DNA from 3 places in the Enterobacter cloacae complex sp. HYC033_NIDB genome. Region 3 is predicted to be linked to each of the others. Evidence: predicted binding sites of a transcription regulator. Region 3 holds the regulator's gene; each other region holds the start of a gene.
The links. The regulator Fur, encoded in region 3, represses iron uptake genes when iron is present. The targets are predictions, from matches to a motif close to ATAATAATGAGAACNACTATCAA.
Positions count from the first base shown of each region.

Region 1: sufA (Fe-S cluster assembly scaffold SufA) is a predicted target of Fur. The motif match lies at 3,312-3,334, and genes of this name have one in related genera.
Region 2: O1721_RS09950 (TonB-dependent siderophore receptor) is a predicted target of Fur. The motif match lies at 2,321-2,343, and genes of this name have one in related genera.

Region 1 is NZ_CP115123.1:2,841,856-2,848,529, forward strand. It holds gene O1721_RS13680 (hypothetical protein) at 11-331, opposite strand; gene ycgZ (regulatory protein YcgZ) at 336-575, opposite strand; gene O1721_RS13690 (diguanylate phosphodiesterase) at 915-2,135, shown strand; gene O1721_RS13695 (MerR family transcriptional regulator) at 2,324-3,052, shown strand; gene sufA (Fe-S cluster assembly scaffold SufA) at 3,374-3,742, shown strand; gene sufB (Fe-S cluster assembly protein SufB) at 3,751-5,241, shown strand; gene sufC (Fe-S cluster assembly ATPase SufC) at 5,251-5,997, shown strand; gene sufD (Fe-S cluster assembly protein SufD) at 5,972-6,674, shown strand, end outside.
Region 2 is NZ_CP115123.1:2,078,063-2,084,736, forward strand. It holds gene O1721_RS09950 (TonB-dependent siderophore receptor) at 3-2,252, opposite strand; gene fes (enterochelin esterase) at 2,399-3,598, shown strand; gene O1721_RS09960 (MbtH family protein) at 3,609-3,821, shown strand; gene entF (enterobactin non-ribosomal peptide synthetase EntF) at 3,818-6,674, shown strand, end outside.
Region 3 is NZ_CP115123.1:2,183,958-2,190,631, forward strand. It holds gene chiP (chitoporin ChiP) at 44-1,441, shown strand; gene chiQ (ChiQ/YbfN family lipoprotein) at 1,489-1,815, shown strand; gene fur (ferric iron uptake transcriptional regulator) at 1,958-2,404, opposite strand; gene fldA (flavodoxin FldA) at 2,696-3,226, opposite strand; gene ybfE (LexA regulated protein) at 3,382-3,669, opposite strand; gene ybfF (esterase) at 3,798-4,571, opposite strand; gene seqA (replication initiation negative regulator SeqA) at 4,755-5,300, shown strand; gene pgm (phosphoglucomutase (alpha-D-glucose-1,6-bisphosphate-dependent)) at 5,325-6,674, shown strand, end outside.

The DNA of each region.
Region 1 (6,674 bases), 660 kb from region 3:
AAAGTTGTAGTCAATGTATCTTTTTAGGATCGGACGGTTTTCCATTTCCAAATAACGGCACTACATTGTCTCGGTTATTTTTGAGAGATCCCTCTCTCTGTATTCGTCCTTGTGCGGTTCTGCGACCTTTAAAAGCGACCGTGCCAGAGCTGATTTCAGCTATCACTCGCGCTAATGTCTCCCGCCGCTGGGGATCCGTTTCATATGCTTGCATGTTACGCAGACGCTGAACCAATCCCTCGGTCGTCACGGGACCGCGCTCCTTCAAAAGTGAAAGAGCGGCTTCTCCAATAAGCTTGTCGATCAGTCTGTCCGCATCACTGCTGTTCATGACATTAACGTTCGAAGAGCAGGCCAAGAAGCATGTGATAATGATGTTCCTCTTCCGGGCCATTGGCCTTTTCAAGGCGACTCAACAGTTTTGTGCAGAGCGATTTGCGATTCAGATTTCGCCCGTCGCTAAGGATTTCAACAACAACCTGACCCAATGTTTCCTGTTGGGTTGGAAGCGCGGCTTTTTCGAAATACTGCGCAATCGCTGTTGCCGAGTCTGCGAGGTGTCCGTTCTGCTGCATGTTTCGCTCCTGTAAATTTTCGTAATCAGTAACGTTACATTTAAGGTATACATAATTTTCAAATCTGTACATTTAAAATGTACAATTTTTTAAATATTTTATAATATATTTTATAAAATCATTATTTATCAGACGCTTATTCTTATACGATTTACTGCGGGATTCACAAGATATATTGTACAATCCGAAGCGGCGTCGCAGAGTTGTACAAGCCCGTAAATGACGCAAAAAAGCCATGTAAATCGTTGAGATGTAAATTATTTGTTGGGCAATTAATGTGCTATAACAGAGTTTTCCCCACGTGTTTTCGTGGTCACCCCTTCAATCTTCAGGATTAGCATGCTCACAACCATCATTTACCGCAGTCATATCTGCGAGGACGTTCCAGTGAAAGCGCTGGAAGACATGGTCGCTGCTGCAAATTGTAGAAATCGCCAGTTCGATGTGACGGGGATTTTGCTGTTTAACGGCACACACTTTTTTCAGTTACTTGAAGGGCCCGCTGATAACGTTAAGGAGATCTATGAGCTCATCTGCCGTGACCCACGGCATCACAACGTGGTCGAATTGTTAAGCGATCACGGGCCTTCAAGACGTTTTGGCAACGTGGGTATGGAGCTCTTTGACCTTCGTCAGTACGATACCGACGAAGTGCTGCAACAGGTTCTTGATAAAGGCACAACCCGCTATCAGCTGACCTATAACGATCGCGCCCTGCAATTTTTCCGCACCTTCGTTGAGGCCACTGAAAAAGCCAACTACTTTGAGCTGCCTCCGGCTGACGCCTGGGAGTTTGTCACCGAAAACACGCCGTTATCCTCCCAGCCGACAGTAGTGGCAAAGGGCGCGGACTGTAGTTTCGCATTTCAACCTATCGTCGATCCGTTTATGCAGCAGGTAGTTTCCTGGGAAGCCCTGATCCGCACGCCGTCCGGTGAGTCCCCGGAAAGCTATTTTGCCAACCTGTCGCGTGAGGCGCTGTACGAATCGGATCTGAAGAGTAAACAGGTGGCTTTGTCGATGGCCAGCGCGCTGGGCCTACAGACTCAAACGTTGTCCATTAATCTGCTGCCGATGACGCTGGTCAATGTTCCTGGCGCCGTCGATTTTTTACTGACGGCAATTGAGGCGAACGGTTTTGTGCCGGAGCAAATTGTGGTCGAGTTCACCGAGAGCGAGGCGATCTCGCGCTTCGAAGAGTTCACCAGCGCGGTCAGACAGCTTAAAAGCGCCGGGATCAGCGTGGCCATCGATCACTTTGGCGCGGGATTCGCCGGTCTGCAACTGCTGGCCCAGTTTCAGCCGGACAGAATCAAGATCAACCGTGATTTGATTGCCAACGTGCACAAGAGCGGCCCGCGTCAGGCGATCATTCAGTCAATTATTAAATGCTGCGCGTCCCTGGAAATTCTGTTCTGTGCGGTAGGCGTAGAGTTGGCTGAAGAGTGGATGTGGCTGGAATCTGCCGGGATTTCTCAGTTCCAGGGGCACCTTTTCGCCAGCCCGCGCCTGGGGGGCATACCGGCGATTGCCTGGCCCGAGAAAAAGTACGATTTATAAAAACCTGTACGTAACTCTTAAAAGTGACCTGTACGTACGGCTAAATTTATACAACAATACATTAACGAGTGAGTGGTTCGTTGAGCCATTCACTTGTCTCAGAACGAGGAGTTAGTTATACAAATGATTTGTACAATCTGATAAGGTTGGTTTGGTTAGGTATGGAAGTATTGTGCGTGAGGGAGTTAATGGCCTATTACAGTATCGGCGAAGTGGCCGAACGATGCGGTATCAACCCCGTTACGCTGCGTGCCTGGCAGCGCCGTTATGGATTGTTGAAGCCGCAGCGAAGCGAAGGGGGTCATCGTCAGTTTGACGATGAAGATATCCTGCGTATCGAAGAGATCAAACGCCTGATGAAAACGGGTGTTTCGGTCGGTAAAGTAAAAGCGCTTCTTGAAAATACAGAAGTAATGACTCAGGGGAACTGGGCATCTTTTCAGGAAGAGATGTTAACCGTTCTGCGCTATGCCAGTCCGGCAAAACTGCGCGCCAAAATCGGCGAGTTCCGCCGTGACCATGCGATGGATGTTCTGATAGATAACATCATCACCCCTGTGCGGCAGCGAATGAACCAGGACCAGAATACGGTGCGTCACATGGCGAGCCTGCTGGACGGTGTCCTGATTGAGTTTGCCGTTGCAAGCCTGGGTGAGTCGCGAAAAAAAGCAGGTAAGGATGCGCTGCTTATTGGGTGGGAGTGCGACGACCGTACGCATTTGTGGCTGGAAGCGGCCCGTCTTGCCTACAAAGGCTGGCATATCGACGTGCTGGCTGAGCCGATTGATTCTCCACGTCCTGAACTCTTCCCCGGGCAAAAAATCTTCGTCTGGACCGGTAAAGCGCCTACGCCTCGTCAGCAGGAGCAGCTCGACCACTGGCGTGAACAGGGTTTCGCCGTTTCGTTCCATCACTGATGTTAAGGGGTCCGTCAGGGCCTTTTTGTCTTTTCGAGTCAGCTTTCTTATTGGAAGATAGCTATCTCAAAAATAGGTATTTCCAATACAATTTTTATCATTGCCCGTCACCTTACCGCCTTTCTTATGAAATGCATTATTTATCAATACATTGAACAAATCTAACCATCCCATCCGCATCCCGTCACAGGGTCTATGCTTAATGAAAGTAGCCAAAAAGGGCGGTTTAGCCCAAAGCCCCTGCTCGCAGGGGGTTGAAGTGATAATCGTTATCACTAACATGGTGTTATGCCCTGGTGGCTTATCAGATGAGGTGGACCTATGGAACTGCATTCAGAAACCTTCAATCCGGCCGATTTTGCCTGGCGTGGCTTAACGCTGACGCCCGCGGCGGCGGCGCATATTCATGAGCTGGTGGCAAAAAATCCCGACATCCTCGGCGTACGCTTAGGCGTTAAGCAGACTGGCTGCGCGGGATTTGGCTACGTGCTGGATACCGTAACCGAACCTGAAAAGGACGATCTGGTCTTTGAAACCGACGGTGCAAAGTTATACGTCGCGCTACAGGCGATGCCGTTTATCGATGGAACCGAAGTCGACTACGTTCGGGAAGGTTTAAACCAGTTATTCAAATTTCATAACCCGAAAGCCCAGAACGAATGCGGCTGCGGCGAAAGCTTTGGGGTATAGGCGGTACTATGTCTCGTAATACTGAAGCAACGAGTGATGTAAACACCTGGAGCGGCGGACACCTCAACTATAAAGAGGGTTTCTTTACGCAGCTGCAAACCGATGAGCTGGCGAAAGGCATCAACGAAGAGGTCGTGCGCGCCATTTCGGCGAAACGTAACGAGCCGGAGTGGATGCTGGAGTTTCGCCTGAGCGCATTCCGCGCGTGGCTGGAGATGGAAGAACCCCACTGGCTGAAAGCGCATTACGATAAGCTGAACTATCAGGATTACAGTTACTACTCTGCGCCCTCCTGCGGCAGCTGTGATGACACCTGCGCCTCGCAACCTGGTGCTGTTCAGCAAACCGGCGCGGAGAACAGCTTCCTGAGCAAAGAAGTTGAAGAAGCGTTTAATCAGCTCGGCGTGCCCGTGCGCGAAGGCAAAGAGGTGGCGGTAGACGCCATATTTGACTCCGTCTCGGTGGCAACCACCTACCGTGAAAAACTGGCGGAGCAGGGGATCATTTTCTGTTCCTTTGGTGAAGCCATTCACGATCACCCGGAGCTGGTGAAAAAGTACATTGGTACCGTGGTGCCGAGTAACGATAACTTCTTCGCGGCACTGAATGCGGCGGTGGCGTCAGACGGTACCTTTATCTACGTGCCGAAAGGCGTGCGCTGCCCGATGGAGCTCTCGACCTATTTCCGCATCAATGCGGAAAAAACCGGCCAGTTTGAACGCACCATCCTGGTGGCCGATGAAGGCAGCTACGTCAGCTATATCGAAGGCTGTTCGGCGCCGGTGCGCGACAGCTACCAGCTGCACGCGGCAGTGGTGGAGGTGATCATCCATAAAGATGCGGAAGTGAAGTACTCTACGGTACAGAACTGGTTCCCGGGCGACGGCAACACCGGTGGTATTCTGAACTTCGTCACCAAGCGTGCGCTGTGCGAAGGCGAAAACAGCAAAATGTCCTGGACGCAGTCAGAAACCGGCTCCGCCATTACCTGGAAATACCCGAGCTGTATTCTGCGCGGCGACAACTCCATCGGTGAGTTTTACTCCGTGGCGCTGACCAGCGGTCATCAGCAGGCCGATACCGGCACCAAGATGATCCACATCGGTAAAAACACCAAATCGACCATCATCTCCAAAGGGATCTCTGCCGGTCACAGCCAGAACAGCTATCGCGGGCTGGTGAAAATCATGCCGACGGCTACCAACGCGCGTAACTTCACCCAGTGTGACTCCATGCTGATTGGCGCGGACTGCGGGGCGCATACCTTCCCGTATGTCGAATGCCGCAATAACAGCGCCCAGCTTGAGCATGAGGCAACTACGTCACGTATTGGTGAAGATCAGCTTTTCTACTGCCTGCAACGCGGGATCAGTGAAGAAGATGCGATTTCAATGATCGTTAACGGCTTCTGTAAGGACGTGTTCTCTGAACTGCCGCTGGAATTTGCCGTTGAAGCCCAGAAACTCCTCGCCATTAGTCTTGAACACAGCGTCGGTTAAGGAAAGCACATGTTAAGCATTAAAGATTTACAGGTTAGCGTGGAAGAGAAAGAGATCCTGCGTGGCCTCAATTTTGACGTCAAACCGGGTGAAGTTCACGCCATCATGGGGCCAAACGGCTCCGGGAAAAGTACGCTTTCAGCGACGCTGGCAGGACGCGAAGATTATGAAGTTACCAGCGGCTCCGTTGAGTTTAACGGCAAAGATCTGCTGGAGATGTCGCCGGAAGAGCGTGCCGGCGAGGGCATCTTTATGGCCTTCCAGTATCCGGTGGAAATTCCGGGCGTCAGCAACCAGTTCTTCCTGCAAACCGCGCTGAACGCGGTGCGCAAGTATCGCGGCCTTGAGGCGCTGGATCGCTTTGACTTCCAGGATCTGATGGAAGAGAAGATCAAGCTGCTGAAAATGCCGGAAGATCTGCTGACCCGCTCGGTAAACGTGGGTTTCTCCGGCGGTGAGAAGAAACGTAACGATATTCTGCAAATGGCGGTTCTGGAACCGGCGCTGTGCATTCTCGATGAGACCGATTCAGGGCTGGATATCGATGCCCTGAAGATCGTTGCCGACGGGGTGAACTCCCTGCGTGACGGCAACCGCTCATTTATCATCGTGACTCACTATCAGCGAATTCTGGACTACATCAAACCGGACTATGTCCACGTGCTTTACCAGGGACGCATTGTGAAATCCGGTGACTTTACGCTGGTTAAACAACTGGAGGAGCAGGGTTATGGCTGGCTTACCGAACAGCAGTAATGCACTTCAGCAGTGGCACCGGCTGTTTGAAGCGCAGGGTGGAGCGCGCTCTGAACAGGCTCAGCACCATCTCCAGCAGATGCTGCGTCTCGGTTTACCGACGCGTAAACATGAGAACTGGAAATATACCCCGCTGGATGGCCTGCTGAACGGCGAGTTTGTCACCCGTCTGGCGCAGGTCAGCCCCGATCAGCGCGACATGCTGGCGCTGACCGTGGATGCCGTGCGTCTGGTGTTTGTCGACGGTCTGTTCCGTGCGGAGCTGAGCGACAGCGTGCAGGAGAGCGGGTTCGATATCGTCATTAACGATGAACGTCAGTCGCTGAACGCGCCCGTTCAGCCTGAAGTCTTCCTGCACCTGACAGAGAGCCTGTCGCAATCTGTCACCCATATTCGCGTTAAGCGTAACCAGCGCCCGGCGAAACCGCTGCTGCTGATGCATATCACCCAGGGCGTTGAGGGTGATGAGATTAACACCGCCCACTATCGCCACCATCTTGAGCCGGCAGAAGGGGCGGAGGCGACGGTGATCGAGCATTACGTCAGCCTTAACGACACCCGTCATTTTACCGGTTCGCGTCTGACGATGAACGTGGCGGCCAATGCCCAGCTGCACCACATCAAGCTGGCGTTTGAGAATCCGCTCAGTCACCACTTCGCCCACAACGATATTCTGC
Region 2 (6,674 bases), 110 kb from region 3:
TATCAGAACCTCGTATTCACGCTCATATACCAGGTACGGCCCGGTTCATTATACGTATACGCACCCGCACCGTACATATACGCACCCGTCGTGGTATTACCCGTGGTCTGGGCGTTACCTGCGCGCCACTGGCGCTTGTCGAAGACGTTGTCCACGCCGCCGGTCAGGCTGACGTTTTTGGTCACGTCCCAGGTCGCGCTCAGGCCAACGATGCTGTACGGGCTGACTTCGTCTTTCTCAGACCCGGTCACCGGCTGACCTTTGTAGTTGTACTTCTTCGGCTGCTGCTTGCCGTACCAGGTGAAGGTCGACTGCAATGACACATCCTGACGTACCTGCCAGCTCAGGGTGGAGTTCAGCGTGTACTCCGGGATGATCGACAGACGATCGCCGGTCTCCTTGTTCTTGCTTTGCAGCATGTAGGTGATGTTGTTGGTCCAGTTGATGGTGTCGCTGACCGGCACGTTCAGGGAGCCTTCCAGACCTTCCACTACCGCCTTCGGCACGTTTTCCCACTGGTAGATATCGGTGGTGACTTTGCCGGTGGACGTCTGGCCAATCGGCGCGTAGCCCGCTTCAATCTTGTTGCGGTAGTCGTTGCGGAACCAGGTCACGCCCGCCAGCCAGCCGTCGCGTTTCCACTCCAGGCCAATCTCTTTGTTGATACTGGTTTCCGCTTTCAGGTCGTCGTTACCCATCATGTAGCAGCCCACGCCGTCGGAACTGGCGTAGCAGCCCTGGCCTTTACTATACAGCAGGTAGTTCGGGTTGGTCTGATACAGGCTTGGCGCTTTATAGGCGCGCGCGATGCCCATCTTCAGGGTGAAGTCATCCCCCAGACCCTGCGACAGGTTCAGGGACGGGCTCCAGTTATTACCCACAATGGTGTGGTGGTCGAAGCGCAGGGCAGGGGTCAGCATGGTGCTGTCGGTCAGCTCCATGTTGTTTTCGGCAAACAGGGAGAAGATCTCCGCTGAAGTGTACGGGCTACGGTCTTCGCTCATGCCCGGAATGGTGCCGCCCTGCTGGGTTTGCGTGAAGGAGGTCGAGTCCTTCATGCGCTGCTGGTTCCACTCGGTGCCGAGCGTCAGGTTCTGGTTCACAATGAAATCAATCGGCAGGTTGATTTCGCTGTGCAGCATCACGTCGGCCAGGTCGGTATCGGTGAATTTATTGCTGTTGAACAGGCCTTCCAGACCGCCCGCCAGGCCTTCGCCCAGACGCGAGTTGCGGGTGTGCTCGTACTGCGCCCAGTTGCTGGTGGTAATGCCGTTATCCCAGCCGCCGTTCCAGGTCACGGCGAAGTTCTGACGATAGATACGGTTAGTCTCTTTACCGTAGTTCTTCTTCACCAGCCCGCTTGAGCTGTTGTCGTTGTTGGTATTCTGGGTATCGCCCGCGTAAAGGTTGTTCTGGCGGCTGTATCCCGCCTCAAACTCCAGGGACTGCATAGGCGCAAAATCCCAGCGCACCACGCCGTTGATGTCTTTATTCTCGACCCCTTCACGGCCTGCCGGCAGCGTGTCGGCATATGCGCCGGTACGGTCAGACTGATGGCCCTGGTTAATGTCCCAGGCGTCGGCCTGGGTTTTATCCAGGTTACCGTACATGCGGAAGCTGAAATCCCCGCCCAGCGGGCCGCTCAGGCTGAAGTTAGTGCGTTTGGTGGAACCTTCGTCTTTATGCTCTGGCGCATTCAGGTAGGTGTTCCAGGAGCCGTGCCACTGGTCGTCAAATTTTTTGGTGATGATGTTCACCACGCCGCCCGCCGCACCGTTACCGTAGCGGGCAGCAGCCGGGCCACGGATCACTTCGATGCGCTCGATCATCTCCGGCGGGACCCAGCCGGTATCGCCGCGGGTATCACGCTCGCCGCGCCAGCCCAGACGGATGGAGTTGCGGCTGGTGACCGGCTTGCCGTCGATCAGGATCAGGGTGTTTTCCGGGCCCATGCCGCGAATGTCAATCTGACGGTTATTCCCGCGCTGGCCGCTGGTGGAGTTGCCGGTCAGGTTAACGCCCGGCATGGTGCGGATGATTTCCGCCACGTCGCGCGCGGGCGGGTTTTTGCGGATCTCGTCGGCGGTGATGGTCGACACGCCCGGCGCCTGCAAATTCTGCTCGGCGGCGGTGATCACCATGGTGTCTTCATGCTGCGCGGAGGCGGTGTTGTCGTCTGCCATGACGGGCAGCGCGACACCATAAATCCCTAAATTGACCAGCAAGGCCAGAGAGTGAATCTTCTTATTCATTGTACGTCCCGCTTTTATGGTTATTTAATGAGCGCGCTTCCCACAGCGCGGGCATTACGCTATTGCAAATGCAAATAGTTATCAATAATATTATCAATAAAATTTGCTCTGAAACAAAAAAGACTGTTAAACATGGGGTTATAAGGGTGACGGCGTTAACAACCGGAAGTGAAGCGTGGTGGCAGGCGAAAGACGGGCCGGAACGGGAACGTCATCAGGAAAACTATCGCGTGACATTCTGGTGGCGGGACCCGGCGGGAACGCAGAAAACGTCGACGGTTAAACGCGTCTGGCTCTACGTCACCGGTGTGACCGATCACCATCAAAATGCCCGTCCGCAGTCCCTTGAACGTATCCCGGATACCGACGTCTGGCAGTGGCAGGGCGAGTTCAACCCCGAATGGCGCGGCAGCTACTGTTTTATCCCCTCCGACAATGAAAACGATTTTGCCAGCGCAGTGTTTGAAGGCGATCAGCCGGACCGCATGGCGCTGCGCGAAGGCTGGCGCAAACTGTTGCCGCACGCGGTGTCCGACCCGCTGAATGCCCAGAGCTGGCGCGGCGGGCGCGGGCACGCCGTCTCGGCGCTGGAGATGCCGGAGGCGCCCGTACAGCCCGGCTGGAACCATCCCGATACCCCTTACAAAAAGCCTGTCTGCATTGAGTGGCACAGCGCGCGTCTGAAGAACCGTCGCCGCGTGTGGATTTTTACCACCGGGGATGAAAGCCCCGAGCGCCCGCTGGCGGTGCTGCTCGACGGGCAGTTCTGGGCCGAAAGCATGCCCGTCTGGCCTGCGCTGGCGTCGCTCACCCATGAAGGCAAACTACCGCCTGCGGTCTATGTCTTAATCGACGTGATTGACACCGCACACCGCAGCCGCGAGCTGCCGTGTAACCCTGATTTTTGGCTGGCGGTGCAGGACGAACTTCTCCCGCAGGTGAAAAGCATGGCCCCGTTCAGCGACCGCGCCGACCATACCGTGGTGGCGGGTCAGAGCTTCGGCGGGCTCTCTTCCCTCTATGCGGGCCTCAACTGGCCGCAGCGTTTTGGCTGCATCCTCAGCCAGTCCGGATCCTACTGGTGGCCGCACCGCGGCGCGCAGCAGGACGGGCTGCTCATCGAACAACTCAAAGCGGGTGACAAAACCGCTCGCGGGCTGCGCATCGTCCTTGAGGCCGGGCGCAACGAGCCGCTTATTTTGCGCGCAAACCAGGCGATCCTCGCCGAACTATACACTCAGCAACCGGTTTTCTGGCGTCAGGTTGACGGCGGACACGATGCGCTTTGCTGGCGCGGTGGGCTGACGCAGGGGCTGATGACCCTCTGGCAGCCGCTTATTCAATAACGGAGTCTGTATGGAATTCAGCAATCCTTTCGATAATCCGCAGGGACAGTTCGCCATTTTGCAAAATGACCAGGGGCAGTACAGCCTGTGGCCGCAGCAGTGCGAGTTGCCCGCGGGCTGGCGCGTGGTCTGCGAACCGCAATCTCAGGAGGCGTGCCAGCAGTGGCTGGCGGAACAGTGGCAGACGCTTGAGCCGTCATGTTTTGCGGGGAAGCGCGCATGAACCGTCTCCCTCTTGTCGCCGCCCAGCCGGGGATCTGGATGGCAGAGCAGCTTTCCTCCCTGCCAAACGCCTGGAGCGTCGCGCACTACACCGAGCTGAAAGGCGCTATCGATGCGCCATTGCTGGCAAAAGCCATCGCTGAAGGCATGATGCAGGCCGACACCCTGCGGATGCGTTTTGCCGAAGATAACGGTGAGGTGTGGCAGTGGATCGATGAGGCCATGCTCCTGCCGGAGCCGTCCATCGTGCGCGTTGACTCCCACGACGCCGCCGTGGCGCTGATGGAGGCCGATCTCAACCAGAACCTGCGCGTCGACAGCGGTCAGCCGCTGGCGTTTCACCAGCTGATCCAGGTGGGAGAAAGCCACTGGTACTGGTATCAGCGGTATCATCATCTGGTGGTAGATGGCTTCAGCTTCCCTGCTATTACCCGTCAGATCGCCGCCATTTACGCTGCGTGGCAGAAAGGTGAATCCACGCCGGCCTCGCCGTTCACCCCGTTCGCCGAGGTGGTGGAGGAGTATCAGCGCTATCGCGACAGCGAGGCGTATCAGCGCGACGGTGCTTTCTGGGCCGAACAACGCAAACAGCTTCCTTCTCCGGTCTCGCTCTCTTCCGCGCCGCTGCCGGGACGCGCCGCCACCACCGATATCCTGCGCCTGAAAATTGCGATGGACGGCCGTGCGTTCAGCCAGCTTGCACAGAAGGCAGGCCAGGCGCAGCGTACCGATCTGGCCCTTGCGCTGGTGGCGCTGTGGCTGGGCCGCCTGACCGGACGGCTGGACTACGCCGCCGGGTTTATCTTTATGCGCCGCATGGGCTCCGCCGCGCTGACCGCGACCGGACCGGTGCTCAACGTCCTGCCGCTGGCGGTGAATATTCGCCCGCAGGAGAGCCTGCCGGAACTGGCGCTGCGCCTGGCGAACCAGCTGAAAAAGATGCGCCGCCATCAGCGTTACGACGCCGAGCAGATCGTGCGCGACAGCGGACGTGCCGCAGGCGACGAAGCCCTTTTTGGTCCGGTGCTGAACGTCAAGGTGTTCGATTATCAGCTGAATATCGACGGCGTGGAGGCCATTACCCACACGCTGGCAACCGGCCCGGTGAACGATCTGGAGCTGGCGCTGTTCCCGGACGAGCAGGGCGGACTGAGCATTGAGATCCTCGCCAACGGGCAGCGTTACGACGAGGCGACGCTGAAGGGGCACGCGGCGCGCCTGAACGCAATGCTGACGCAGTTTGCCGCCAATCCGGACCTGCGCTGTGGCGACGTGGAAACCGTATCAGAGCAGGAATACGCCCGGCTGGCGCGCATCAACGATACCGGGCTGGCGCTGCCGTCCACCACGCTGGCGGATCTTGTGGCGGAGCAGGCGAGCAAAACGCCGGACGCCCCCGCGCTGGCGGATGCCCATACTGAACTGAACTACCGCCAGCTGCGCGAGCAGGTGGTCGCGCTGGCAAACCTGCTGCGCGCGCGCGGCGTGAAGCCGGGCGACAGCGTGGCGGTGGCGCTCCCGCGCTCGGTGTTCCTGACCCTGGCGCTGCACGGGATTGTTGAAGCAGGCGCCGCCTGGCTGCCGCTGGATACCGGTTACCCGGATGACCGTCTGCGGATGATGCTGGAGGACGCGAAGCCGTCGCTGCTCATTACCACCGACGAGCAGCTTCCGCGCTTTAACGATCTGCCGATCGCCACCTTTAGTTACAACACACTATTACCGGCCACCGATGCTGAACCTCTGCGACTGGCGAAGCCGGAGCAGACCGCGTACATCATATTTACCTCCGGTTCGACGGGGCGTCCAAAAGGGGTGATGGTCGGCCATACCGCCATCGTTAACCGCCTGAAGTGGATGCAGGATCATTATCCACTGGCGGCGCATGACGTGGTGGCGCAGAAAACGCCGTGCAGCTTTGACGTGTCGGTGTGGGAGTTCTGGTGGCCGTTTATCGCCGGGGCGAAGCTGGTGATGGCCGAGCCGGACGCGCACCGCGATCCGCAGGCGATGCAGGGCTTCTTCGCAGAATATGGCGTAACCACCACCCACTTCGTGCCGTCGATGCTGGCGGCCTTTGTCGCCTCTCTGACCCCGGAAAACGCTGTGTGCTGCAAAACCCTTAAGCAGGTGTTCTGTAGCGGCGAAGCGCTGCCGACCGGGCTGTGCCGCGAGTGGGAACTGCTGACCCGTGCGCCGCTGCACAACCTCTATGGTCCAACGGAAGCGGCGGTGGATGTGAGCTGGTATCCGGCGTTTGGCCCCGAGCTGGCGGCGGTGGAAGGCAACAGCGTGCCGATCGGCTTCCCGGTGTGGAATACGGGGCTGCGCATTCTGGACGCGATGATGCGCCCGGTGCCGTTCGGCGTGGCGGGGGATCTGTATCTCACCGGCATTCAGCTGGCGCAGGGGTATCTGGGACGCCCCGACCTTACCGCCAGCCGCTTTATCGCCGATCCGTTTGCCCCCGGCGAGCGAATGTACCGCACCGGGGACGTTGCCCGCTGGCTGGACAACGGCGCGGTGGAATATCTGGGCCGCAGCGACGATCAGCTGAAAATCCGCGGTCAGCGCATCGAGCTGGGCGAAATCGACCGGGCGATGCTCGCGCTGCCGGATGTGGCCCAGGCGGTGGCGCACGCCTGCGTGTTCAACCAGGCGGCTGCCACGGGCGGCGATGCCCGCCAGCTGGTGGGATACGTTGTCTCTGAATCCGGCTTACCGCTGGATCGCGACGCGCTGCTTGCATCACTCAAAGCCCAGCTGCCGCCGCATATGGTGCCGGTGGTGCTGCTGCAAATCAGCGCGCTGCCGTTAAGCGCCAACGGCAAGCTGGATCGCAAGGCGCTGCCGC
Region 3 (6,674 bases):
TGCCTTTGGTAACAGCAATTTATACGTCAAAGAGGATAAACATATGCGTACGTTCAGTGGCAAACGTTGTGCGCTGGCGCTGGCTATCGCCGGTGTGACAGCAATGTCGGGCCTGGTGGTTGCGCCAGAGGCAAAAGCAGCAGGTTTCATTGAAGATTCCACCCTCACGGGCGGTATTTATTACTGGCAGCGTGAGCGTGACCGTAAAGACGTCACTGAAGATAGATACAAAACCAACCTTTCTCACTCGACCTGGAACGCCAACCTGGATTTCCAGTCGGGATATGCCGCCGATATGTTCGGGATCGATATTGCCGCGTTCACCGCAATTGAAATGGCCGAAAATGGCGACAGCGGCCATCCGAACGAAATTGCGTTCTCCTCCAGCAATAAAGCCTACGACGAAGACTGGTCCGGCGATAAAAGCGGAATCAGCCTGTATAAAGCGGCTGCAAAATTCAAATATGGTCCGGTCTGGGCGCGTGGAGGTTATATCCAGCCAACCGGTCAGACGCTGTTAGCACCGCACTGGAGCTTTATGCCAGGTACCTATCAGGGTGCGGAAGCCGGTGCTAATTTTGACTACGGCGATGCGGGGGCGTTGAGCTTCTCCTATATGTGGACCAACGAGTACAAAGCGCCGTGGCACATTGAGATGGACAAGTTCTATCAGAATGATAAAAAAACCAAAGTTGATTATCTCCACTCGCTGGGGGCGAAGTACGACTTCAAAAACGATCTGGTGCTGGAAGCTGCTTTTGGTCAGGCTGAAGGCTATATCGATCAGTACTTTGCTAAAGCCAGCTACAAATTTGATATCGCGGGTAGCCCGCTGAGCACCAGCTATCAGTTCTACGGTACGCGCGACAAAGTCAGTGATGGCAGCGTAAATGATATCTATGACGGCACCGCGTGGTTACAGGCGTTGACCTTCGGCTACAAGGTAGGTCAGGTTGATTTACGTCTGGAGGGAACATGGGTCAAGGCAGAAGGGCAGCAGGGCTACTTCCTGCAACGTATGACGCCAACCTACGCCTCTTCCAATGGTCGTCTGGATATCTGGTGGGATAACCGCTCTGACTTCAACGCCGACGGCGAAAAGGCGGTCTTCTTCGGCGCAATGTATGACCTGAAGAACTGGAACCTGCCTGGCTGGGCGGTGGGTGCGTCCTACGCGTACGCCTGGGACGCGAAGCCAGCAGATATGGCTACGCCAGACGCCTACTACGATCCGAACTACCGTCTGAAAGAGTCTTCATACAGCCTGGATGCGATTTACACCCTTCAGGAGGGCCGTGCGAAAGGCACGATGTTCAAACTGCACTTCACCCAGTATGACAACCACTCCGATATCCCGAGCTACGCGGGCGGTTACGGCAACATCTTCCAGGATGAACGTGACGTGAAATTCATGGTCATTGCGCCATTCACAATCTTCTGATGAACACGCAGGCGGGCGAAATCCCGCCTGCATGGAGACTGCATATGATGAAAAAAATGGTAATCGTTGCGCTGCTGGCATCGGGGCTGGTGGCGTGTGCGCAGGATCAGGCGCAGAAAGAAGACTTCCGTCTGAAGGAGGCGTATAGCGCCTGCATCAATACAGCACAAGGATCGCCAGAGAAGATTGAAGCCTGCCAGAGCGTGCTGAATGTGCTGAAAAAAGAGAAAGCGCATGAGCAGTTTGCGACGCAGGAAAATGTTCGCGTGATGGATTACCAGGCCTGTATCCAGGCGCGGAAAAGCGGTAACGATCAGGAAGTGGCGAAGCGTTGCGATAAGATCTGGGACGAGATTCGCAATAACAATAAATAAGTTGCTTTATGCCCGGTGGCGCTGCGCTTACCGGGCCTACAACGGTGTCACAGCCCGTAGGCCCGGTAAGCGCAGCGCCACCGGACTTTTTTCAGGCAAAAAAAAGCCAACCTTACGGCTGGCTCAGAGTATGAACACGATATTATTTCGCGTCGTGCGCGTGGTCGTCTTCGCGGCAATCGCCTTCAGCGCAGTGACCGTACAGGTACAGGCTGTGGTTGGTCAGGCGGATGCCATGACGGGCGGCGATTTCACGCTGGCGTGATTCAATGGAATCATCGCTAAATTCAATGACCTTGCCACAGTCGAGGCAGATCAGGTGATCGTGGTGATGCTGCTGAGTCAGCTCGAACACGGATTTACCGCCTTCGAAATTATGACGAGTAACAATGCCCGCGTCATCAAACTGGTTCAGCACACGATAGACGGTTGCCAGCCCAATCTCTTCACCCATATCGATAAGACGCTTATAAAGGTCTTCCGCACTGACATGGTGATTGTCTGGCCCCTGAAGCACTTCAAGGATTTTTAACCGAGGAAGCGTTACTTTCAGGCCAGCTTTCTTTAATGCGGTATTGTTGTCAGTCATGCGGAATCTGTCCTGTTGCTAAACGATTCACTTCAAAAGAAGAAGTGACAGAAAATGCACTTGGGATAATGCGTCTCATTATAGAACTGCCATGGCTAAATGAAAACTGCAAGTCTCAAGCAAAGTATGCTTATAAAAACGTGGTATCACCAACAAACTTGTTCGATGGCACCCACTTTTTACCAGGGGGATATTGTACAGGTCTGGGCGAAAAAGTTAAAAGTTTGTAGCAATTAATTTAATCGGTTTTACCTGGAAAACGGGCGCAACCGGAGTTGCGCCGCAGGGATATCAGGCGTTAAGGATATCGTCCAGGTTCAGCTCTTCACGAACCTGCTTAACCCATTTTTCTACACGCTCAGCGGTCAGCTCTGGCTGACGGTCTTCATCAATGGCCAGGCCAACGAAGTGATCGTCATCTGCCAGACCTTTGGACGCTTCGAAATGGTAACCCGCCGTTGGCCAGTGACCGACGATCGCCGCACCGCGTGGCTCAATGATGTCGCGAATAGTGCCCAGCGCATCACAGAAATATTCAGCATAGTCTTCCTGATCGCCACAGCCAAACAGGGCAACCAGCTTGCCGTTGAAGTCTACTTCTTCCAGCGTCGGGAAGAAATCGTCCCAGTCACACTGTGCTTCACCGTAGTACCAGGTCGGGATGCCCAGCAGCAGGATGTCATAGCCCTCGAGATCTTCTTTGCTGCTCTTGGCGATGTCATGCACATCAGCAACGTCTTTACCGAGCTGTTTTTGAATGTTTTTTGCGATATTTTCAGTATTGCCGGTATCACTGCCAAAGAAAATGCCGATGATTGCCATGAGTAAAATAACCTCTTGAAACTTAATGGTATGGTGGCGCAAATTGTCCACGGATAAGGGCAATAATAGCAGAACAGGCAACCCTGCGGAAACAGCTATCACGCAGGACTGCACTCTGTGCTACATGAAAAAGGTAATATTGGGGATTTTCTGACTCACGCCTTGCCGCGTAACGTCTCAAGCTGGGCGATCAGCATCTCTTCGATCAGTTCGCTGCGGCTGATGTTGCGCGCGTCAGCTAATTCGTTAAGCGCATCGACGGCATCGGCATTCAGCTTCAGTTCGACACGCTTAAGCCCACGATTTTTATCGCGTTTAAGCTGGTTGCGTTTATTGATACGCAGCTGTTCATCGCGCGAAAGCGGATTCGTTTTCGGTCGTCCCGGTCGACGCTCATTCGCGAACAGATCTAGTGTCGTACGGTCCGTTTGTTCTTTGGCCATGATTCTGAGACTTCGGGGGAAACACGCCGCCCTGCTAATGCCCGGGCGATAAGCGCGCCATCATACATCACCCAAATCCACACGCCAACGACTGGAAGCCCGTCGTCTTCCGGTCGCTGGCTTTTTAATCAATTCGCTGTATCAGTAAGATAGCGGCGAATGGCGCGCAGGACGGCATCCGGTTTTTCCGCGTGTACCCAGTGCCCGGCACCGGCAATGACGTGAGCGCGAGCTTGCGGGAATTGCGCCAGCAGCGTGTCACGGTACGCGTCAGTGACGTAAGGGGAGTTGCCGCCGCGAATAAAAAGGGTAGGGTGCGGCCAGGCGGGGACGGTTTCCCAGCCCACAATATGCGAATACTGATCCCACAATACCGGGACGTTAAAGCGCCATTGTCCGTCAACAAACGATTTCAGCAGGAACTGAACTACGCCTTCCTCATCAAGATGCTCACGCATAACGGCAGCCGCCTGCTGGCGGGTTGCGACACCCGCTTCGGTGACCGCATTGATGGCGGCAAAAATCTCATCGTGACGGCGAACGTCGTAATTGACGGGCGCAACGTCGATGACCACCAGCCCGGAAATTCGCTCAGGGGCCAGCGCAGTGAGCGCCATCACCGCTTTGCCGCCCATTGAATGCCCGATAAGCGTCGCTTTCTGGATATTATTCGCATCGAGGGTGTCCCGCAGATCCTGCGCCATGGCTGCGTAGGTCATCTCCTCCGAGCGCCCAGAAAGACCGTGATTGCGCATATCAACCTGGAGGATCGCGTGATCGGTCACTAAATCGCGCGCCAGCACACCCAGATTATCCAGGCTACCAAACAGGCCGTGAACCAGTACGATGGGAGAATTATTGTTCGGCGATTGTGCAGTTTGCGCTCGGGTATTCAATTTCATGGCAAAGTTCTTTTTTTAGGTTTGTCAGGTTAGGGTATCATGTTGACCATTCTGCCGCCCGGGGGCAAGGATCCAGTTTAATCTGACTTTTGCCGCCAACCTGGTTTGACGCTATCCGCTGTTGGGATTTGACCTTATAATCTCAACGACTTGTATTCAGATAAGATATCGCACTGGATTAAGATGAAAACAATCGAAGTTGATGACGAACTCTATCAGTATATTGCCAGCCAGACGCGGCATATTGGGGAGAGCGCGTCCGACATTTTACGGCGCATGCTCAAAATTTCCGCCGCCTCACAGCCCACTCCTGTCACTAAAGATGTCGTGTCTCAGCCGAGCGTTGTTGCACAAGTAAAACCTGCCGTCATGCCGGCAAAAGACAAAGTGCGAGCGATGCGCGAGCTGCTGCTGTCCGATGAATATGCCGAGCAGAAAAAGGCGGTTAACCGCTTTATGCTGGTGCTGTCTACACTTTACTCACTGGATAACAACGCATTTGCAGAAGCGACAGAGTCGCTGCACGGTCGCACGCGCGTTTACTTCGCAGGCGACGAGCAGACCCTGCTGCAAAATGGCAACCAAACCAAACCCAAACACGTTCCCGGTACACCATACTGGGTGATCACCAACACCAATACGGGCCGTAAGTGCAGCATGATCGAACATATCATGCAGTCCATGCAGTTCCCGGCGGAATTGATCGAAAAGGTTTGCGGTACAATTTAACCCTTGCATCAGAAGGACCAGGCAATGGCAAATCACAGCCGTGCAGGACAACCTGCACAACAACGCGATTTGATTAACGTCGCTCAACTGACCGCGCAGTACTACGTGCTGAAGCCGGTGGTGGGCAACGCAGAACACGCAGTGAAGTTTGGTACATCTGGCCACCGCGGTAGTGCGGCGCGCCACAGCTTTAACGAACCGCACATTCTGGCCATTGCTCAGGCCATCGCGGAAGAGCGCGCCAAAAATGGCGTCACCGGTCCGTGCTATGTAGGGAAAGATACCCACGCCCTGTCTGAACCTGCTTTTATCTCCGTGCTGGAAGTGCTGGCGGCGAACGGCGTAGACGTGATTATTCAGGAGAACAACGGTTTTACGCCAACGCCAGCGGTTTCTAACGCTATTCTGGTACACAACAAAAAAGGTGGCGCGCAGGCTGACGGCATTGTGATCACCCCGTCCCACAACCCACCGGAAGATGGCGGCATCAAGTACAACCCACCTAACGGTGGCCCGGCGGATACCAACGTCACGAAAGTGGTGGAAGATCGTGCCAACGCGTTACTGGCTAACGGTCTGAACGGTGTGAAACGCATCTCGCTGGATGAAGCCATGGCCTCCGGCCACGTGAAAGAGCAGGATCTGGTGCAGCCGTTCGTGGAAGGGCTGGCGGATATCGTCGATATGGCCGCTATCCAGAAAGCCGGTCTGAAGCTGGGCGTGGATCCACTGGGCGGCTCCGGTATTGAATACTGGAAACGCATTGCCGAGCACTACAAGCTGGATCTGACCATCGTGAACGATCACGTCGATCAGACCTTCCGCTTTATGCACCTGGACAAAGACGGCGCGATCCGTATGGACTGCTCCTCCGAATGCGCAATGGCTGGCCTGCTGGCGCTGCGCGACAAGTTCGATCTGGCGTTTGCCAACGACCCGGACTACGACCGCCACGGTATCGTCACCCCGGCAGGGCTGATGAACCCGAACCACTACCTGGCTGTTGCAATCAATTATCTCTTCCAGCACCGTCCGCAGTGGGGCAAAGAGGTCGCGGTGGGTAAAACGCTGGTCTCTTCCGCTATGATTGACCGTGTGGTCGACGCGCTGGGTCGCAAGCTGGTGGAAGTGCCGGTGGGCTTTAAGTGGTTTGTTGATGGTCTGCACGACGGCAGCTTCGGCTTTGGCGGTGAAGAGAGCGCGGGGGCATCCTTCCTGCGCTTCGACGGCACCCCATGGTCAACCGATAAAGACGGCATCATCATGTGCCTGCTGGCGGCGGAAATCACCGCGGTCACCGGTAAGAACCCGCAGGAACATTACAACGAGCTGGCGGAACGTTTTGGTGCGCCAAGCTATAACCGTATTCAGGCT